Allocatelliglobosispora scoriae: one gene and its partner. The protein of the gene in region 2 interacts with the protein of the main gene of each other region in a pairwise test. Links are inferred from orthologs where the notes say so. Each region holds a gene or a part of one and is shown on either strand. Other genes may lie near its edges. The genes, in order: ndk and F4553_RS24730.

Region 1 (3,236 bases), 2.0 Mb from region 2 along the record:
CCTCGTAGTCGGGCACGAGGCTGGTGAAGCGGGTGTGCGCATCGACCGTGACGATCGTCGGCACCCCGGCCGCGTTGCAGACGAGCTGGTCGTCCTCGCCGAAGGCGGGCGCGAGGTGGACCACGCCGGTGCCGTCGGAGTCGCTGACGAAGTCGGCCGCGAGCACCTGGAACGCGTTGGGCCCGGCCTGGTCGACGAGGTAGTCGAAGAGCGGGGTGTAGCGCCTGCCAGCCAACGAGGCGCCGGTGACGGTGTCGACCTGCTCGTAACCCTCCAGCTCCTTGGCGTAGGCGCCGATCCGGGAGGCGCCCATGATGAGGCGCTCGCCGTCCTTCTCCAGCACCGCGTAATCGAGCTTCGGACCGACCGCGACGGCGAGGTTGCTCGGCAGGGTCCACGGCGTCGTCGTCCAGACCGCGAGCTTCTCGCCGCTGTCGAGCTGGAACAGCACGTGCAGCGCCGGGTCCTGGCGGTCCTTGTAGACGTCGTCCATCCGGGTCTCGGTGTTGGACAGCGGCGTCTCGCAGCGCCAGCAGTAGGCGAGCACCCGGAAGCCCTCGTAGACGAGGCCCTTGTCATAGAGCGTCTTGAACGCCCACATGACCGACTCCATGTAGGGCGTGTCGAGGGTCTTGTAGTCGTTCTCGAAGTCCACCCAGCGGGCCTGCCGCGTGACGTAGCGCTCCCACTCGTTGGTGTAGCGCAGCACGGACTCGCGGCAGTAGTCGTTGAACTTCTCCACGCCGAGCGCGAGGATCTCGGCCTTCGTCGTGATGCCGAGCTGCTTCTCCGCCTCCACCTCGGCCGGCATGCCGTGGCAGTCCCAGCCGAAGCGGCGCTCCACCCGGCGCCCGCGCATCGTCTGGTAGCGCGGCACCACGTCCTTGGCGAAGCCGGTCAGCAGGTGGCCGTAGTGGGGCAGGCCGTTGGCGAAGGGCGGGCCGTCGTAGAAGACGAACTCGTTGTCGCCGTTGGTCCCGGCGTCACGCGCCTCGACGCTCGCCTCGAAGGTCTTGTCGGCCGCCCAGTAGTCGAGCACCTTGCGCTCGACCGCGGGCAGGTCGGGACTCGCGGGGACGGTGCCCTGCGGCTCATGCAGTGGGTACGCCATGGTGGTTGGTCCTCATCTCGCGTCACGTTTCGTCCGTGCCGCGAGGACGAGCCTCGTGGGCCCGCGGTACCACCTCGCTTGCCCGCGCTGCTTGCACAGCATGGGCCGCTCGTTATCGGCTGTGACGGGCCGTCCCGTCCGGGTCTAGTCAGCCCCTGATGGGGCCTTTCTTCCGGAGGCTCACCGGTGATGGCCGGGTCGATGCCTGTGCACCTAGCCTACCGCCCCCCGCGACTCATTTCTCCCGGGCATCCGTCACCGGCTAGCGGTCGGCCGAAGGGGCAGTCGATCCCGCCGACTGCCCCTGACCTTTGTGACGGTTATCGCGGCGTGTCCGGCATTAAAATTCAGGGAACCACAGGGCGATCTCCCGCGCCGACGACTCCGGGGAGTCCGACGCGTGCACCAGGTTCTCCCGGTTGGAGAGCGACAGGTCGCCCCGGATCGTGCCGGCGGCGGCCGCGCGGCCGTCCGTCGCACCGACCAGCGTCCGCACGACGGCGATCGCCTCGTCGCCGGAGATGATCGCGGCGATGAGTGGCCCACTCGTCATGAAATCCTTGAGCGGCGGGTAGAACGCCTTGGTCACGTGATCGGCGTAGTGCGCGTCGGCGAGCTCGCCGTCCATGCTGCGCAGCGCCAGGGCATCGATGACCAGCCCTTTACGCTCGAACCGGCCGATGATCTCCCCGACCAGACCGCGACGAACAGCATCCGGCTTGATCAATACGAGCGTCCGCTCGGACACGCGCTCCTCCAATTGTCTGTATGAACAGGCGTTACCAGCCTACCTGTGGGCTTTTGCGGGTCGCGTCGTCGGCCTATGTTGGTATCGAAGAAGTCCAACGTGCGGTGCGATAGGGGAGGAACTCGTGGCGAACGGTCTACGCAAGCCGCTGGGGACGGGACGGGTCACACTCGCGATCATCCTCGGCACCCTCGGCGCCTATACCGCAGCCGCAGGTGCCGGCATGACGAGCTGGCCGCTCGCGGCGATCGGCGTCGCCGCCCTGGTCCTCGGTGTCAGCCTCGTCGTGACCTCCACGATGCGGGGAGCCGACCGGGCCTGGGTGGACGGCACGGGATACGTGCTGGAGATCCATGAGGCACCGCAGTCGCTGACCCACGGGCGCTGCGAGATGATGCTGCAGATCGACGCTCCCGGCCACCCGGCCGCCTCGGTGAAGATCCGCGATCCGCGGGTGCCCGTCGCGAAGTGGCCCGCCGTGGGCTCGATCCTGCCGATCCAGGTCGCCACCGACGACATCCGACGCGTGCGCGTGCTCTGGGACGAGGTGCGGCTCGTCGACTCCCCCACCCAGCAACAGCCGTCGCAGCCGTCACAGCAGCGCCAGCAGCCGCCCCCACCGCAGCCGCAGCGCAGCCGCTACGTCGACGAGGCCGACATCTACGCCGGGGTCACCGGTGACGAGACCTACCGGCCGACCACCCGTCGCGAGGCGGACTACGTCTTCGACATCGACGCCGACCCGGAGACCCCGCCGCCGACCCGCCGACCGGGCCCCGGCCCGCGCCCGCGCCGCACCCCGGAGGCCGAGCCCGAGACGCCGCCGACCCCCGAGGGCTCGCTGATGACCGAGGTCGCCGACGAGGGCCCCCGGGGCTACACAGTGGACGAGAGCGGGCTCATCGAGGGTGACCTGCTCGTCGTCCCGGCCTCGATCGACGTCATCGACTTCAACGACGCGCACCCCGGTCCGGCCGCCGACAAGCCGCCGTCGGCCAGGGAAAACGTGGTGGAGCTGGTGGTCGGTGTCCCCGGCCAGCGCCAGGTCGAGGATGTCGAGCCCGGCTACATCGACGACGGTTTGATCAGCCCGCTCGGCGGCACGATCCACGGTGTGGGGATCACGATGCTCGTCGTGGACGTGTCGCGCAGCGTCGCGTTCTATCGTGACCTGCTCGGCTTCTACGAGATCGACAGCGGGCACAACAGCGCCGTCCTCGCCTCCGGCGACACCCGGATCGTGCTGCGCCGCGCCGACGAGCTGGGCACCACCAACCGCCGGCTGACCCACCTCAACCTGGAGGTCGGCGACCTCGACGCGGTCTATCGGGACCTGCGCCGCAAGGGTGTCGAGTTCACCTACGCACCGCGCGTGGT
Region 2 (3,230 bases):
CGCGAGCCTGCCGCCGCTCGCCTTCGCGCTCGGCTGGGTCCTCGTCGGGCGCTCCCTCATCGCCGGCACCGTCGCCGCCATCGTGGTCGCGGTGGCGGTCGCCGGCTGGCGTTACCGCCGCGACGAGCAATCCCGTGCGGCACTCATCGGCGCGCTCGGCGTCGCGGTGGGCGCGCTCATCGCCGCGCGTACGGGACGGGTCGCCGACGTCTTCCTCCTACAGCTCGCCACCAACGCCGCGAGCGCGCTCGCCTGGGCCGTCAGCATCGCGGTCCGGTGGCCCCTGCTCGGCATCATCGCCGGGGCGGCGCTGGGCCAGAAGACCCGCTGGCGCAAGGACCCGGCACTGCTGCGGGCCTACTCCCGGGCGAGCTGGGTGTGGGTCGGCCAGTACGTCGTCCGCCTCGCCGTCTTCCTCCCGCTCTACGCCGCCGACTCCGTCATCGCCCTCGGCATGGCCCGGTTCGCCCTGAGCTGGCCGCTCATCGCAGCCTGCCTCGGTGCGAGCTGGTGGGTCCTGCGGCGAAGCCTGCCCGCTGGGCACCCCGGTATCCGTCACCCCCTTGTCGAAGGCGCAGAACCGATGAGCACAGCATCCGCCGATCCCTTCACCCCCGACGTCGTGGCGCAGATCGCACACCACATGAACAGCGACCACGCCGCAGACAACGTGCTCATCGTGCGGGCCTTCGGCGGTCACCCGGCCGCGACCAGCGCGGTCATGAGCGGGCTGGACGCGACGGGGATCGAGTTCGAGATCGACGGCGGCGCGATCGCCCGCGTGCCCTTCGGCACCACGCTCACCGCCCGCCCGCAGGTCCGGGGCGAGGTGACGCGGCTGTTCCACGAGGCGCAGGCGGTGCTCGGGATCAAGCCCGCCTTCTCCGTCCAGCTCCGCGACGCCACCGCCGACCTGCACGACAAGGCGACGCGGGTGCCTTACCTCGGTGAGCTGATGCGGGGGAAGCTCGACGCCGTGGCCTATGCGGAGATGGTCGCCCAGCACTGGTACGCCTACCGCGAGCTGGAGGCGATCGTCGTCGCCAACCCCGGCGACCCGATCGTGCAGGCCTTCCACCTGCCGCCGCTGACCCGGCTGCCGAAGATCGAGGACGACCTCGCCTCGCTGCTTGGTCCGCAGTGGCAGGACCTGATCACGCCGAACGAAGCGACCCTGCGTTACACCGCCCGCATCCGCGAGGTCTGCACCGACTGGCCGGGCGGCTTCGTCGCCCACCACTACACGCGTTACCTCGGGGACCTCTCCGGCGGGCAGTTCATCCGCAAGGTGGTGGACCGCACGATCGGCGCGGGCACGTCCTTCTATGACTTCAGCGACCTCGGCGACCTCGCGGCCTTCAAGGAGGATTACCGCCACCTGCTCGACGCCACCACGTGGGATGACGCCGAGCGGGAGCGGATCGTCGTCGAGTCGCGGATCGCCTACGAGCTCAACATCGAGGTGCTGGAGCAGCTCACGACCAGGTGATGGAGCCGCGTCCGGCCTCGGCGAGCGCCGCCTCGATCTTGCTGAACGGCTTGCTTCCGAGGAAGCCGCGCGGGTTCATCGGGCTCGGGTGACCGGCCTCCAGCACCACGTGCTGCGAGTTGGTCACCAGCGGCGCCTTCTTCCGCGCGTAGGAGCCCCACAGCACGAAGACCACCCGGTAGGGCGAGTCGTTGACCGCGCGGATGATCCCGTCGGTGAACTCCTCCCAGCCCTTGCCCGCATGCGAGTTCGGCGTCCCCGACCGCACGGTCAACACCGCGTTGAGCAGCAGCACACCCTGCTGCGCCCAGGGAGTCAGATCGCCGTTCGACGGCGGAGTGACCCCCAGGTCGTCCTGCAGCTCCTTGTAGACGTTGCGCAGGCTGGGCGGCACCGACACCCCGGGCCGCACACTGAAGCTCAAGCCATGAGCCTGACCGGGCTTGAAGTAGGGGTCCTGCCCCAGGATGAGAACTCGAGTCCCCGCCGGCTCGAAGTAGCGCAGCGCGGTGAACAGGTCTTCCTTGGGCGGGAAGACGGTGGACGACGCATATTCGCCTTCAACGAAGGACGAGAGCCGGGCGACCGCATCCGGGTCGACATAGGGCTTCACCGCATCAAGCCAAGCCCCGGGCAGCAATTCAAGGAGATCCAACGCCATAACGGGCAACCCTACTGTCCATGTCCGACACTTTCGAAATACACCCCGGCGTCGGGACAGAGCGCACCCGGACCACGACAGGGCGGGGTCGACCCGTACCGGTCGACCCCGCCCTTCGAGCGCACACCACAAAGAATTACAGCGAAGCCACGTCAGCCTGCTTGGCCCGGACGGCCTCGGCAGCCTCCTTGAGGCCCTCCAGCTCCGAAGCGGTCAGCTCGGTCTCGACGACCTTGCGGACGCCGGTCGCACCGATCTCGGCCTCGACGCCCAGGTAGACGCCGGAGATGCCGTACTCACCGTCGACCCACGCGCAGACCGGCATGATCGCGCCGGAGTCCTCCGCGACCGCCTTCGCCATGCGGGCGGCGGCGGCCGACGGCGCGTAGTAGGCGGAACCGGTCTTCAGCAGCGCGACGACCTCGGCACCGCCGTTGCGGGTGCGGACGACGAGCTCCTCGATCTTCTCGGCGGGAAGCAGGTCGGCGAGCGGCTTGCCGTTGACCGTGCAGCGCGACGGGACCGGCACCATGGTGTCGCCGTGCGAACCCAGGGTCAGGGTCTGCACGCTGCCCACCGGCACGGCGAGCGTCTCGGCGACGTTGTTGGTGAAGCGGGCCGTGTCGAGCATGCCGGCCTGGCCGAGCACCCGGTTCTTCGGGAACTCGCTGGCGATCTGCGCGAGCGCGGTCATCTCGTCGAGCGGGTTGGAGACGACGATGATCACGGCGTCCGGAGCGTGCTTGGCGACCTGCTCGGCGACGCCGCGGACGATCTTGGCGTTGACGCCGAGGAGGTCCATCCGGCTCATGCCCGGCTTGCGGGGCAGGCCTGCGGTGATGACGACGACGTCCGAACCCGCGATGCCCTCGTAGCCCTCACCGTTCGGACCGGTGGAGACGCCGACGACCTTGGTCTCGAAACCCTCGATCGCCCGCGATTGGTTCAGGTCGAGGGCGAGGCCCTCCGGCTTGCCCTCGACGATGTCGGTGAGCACCACGGTCTCGAAGACGTCGTACTCGGCGAGCCGCTGTGCGGTCGTGGAGCCGTAAAAACCGGCGCCTACGACGGTGACCTTCT

What was found.
Region 1: the proteins of F4553_RS24730 (region 2) and ndk interact in binary tests that used the Escherichia coli proteins (3 or more experiments, as listed by UniProt). The link is inferred for Allocatelliglobosispora scoriae from one-to-one orthologs.

What each region holds. Positions count from the first base shown.
Region 1 is NZ_JACHMN010000002.1:2,239,409-2,242,644, forward strand. Bases 156-3,078 are described here. They hold ndk (nucleoside-diphosphate kinase), read right to left. Parts: upstream 1,860-3,078; coding sequence 1,452-1,859; downstream 156-1,451. Other genes in these bases: ileS (isoleucine--tRNA ligase), read right to left, coding at 156-1,111; F4553_RS42435 (VOC family protein), read left to right, coding at 1,984-3,078. Outside these bases: more of ileS, read right to left, coding at 1-155; more of F4553_RS42435, read left to right, coding at 3,079-3,236. UniProt on the Escherichia coli protein: Major role in the synthesis of nucleoside triphosphates other than ATP. The ATP gamma phosphate is transferred to the NDP beta phosphate via a ping-pong mechanism, using a phosphorylated active-site intermediate.
Region 2 is NZ_JACHMN010000002.1:4,198,319-4,201,548, reverse strand. What follows is about bases 314-3,230. They hold F4553_RS24730 (uracil-DNA glycosylase), read right to left. Parts: upstream 2,151-3,230; coding sequence 1,476-2,150; downstream 314-1,475. Other genes in these bases: mdh (malate dehydrogenase), read right to left, coding at 2,287-3,230; F4553_RS40225 (biliverdin-producing heme oxygenase), read left to right, coding at 584-1,489. UniProt on the Escherichia coli protein: Excises uracil residues from the DNA which can arise as a result of misincorporation of dUMP residues by DNA polymerase or due to deamination of cytosine.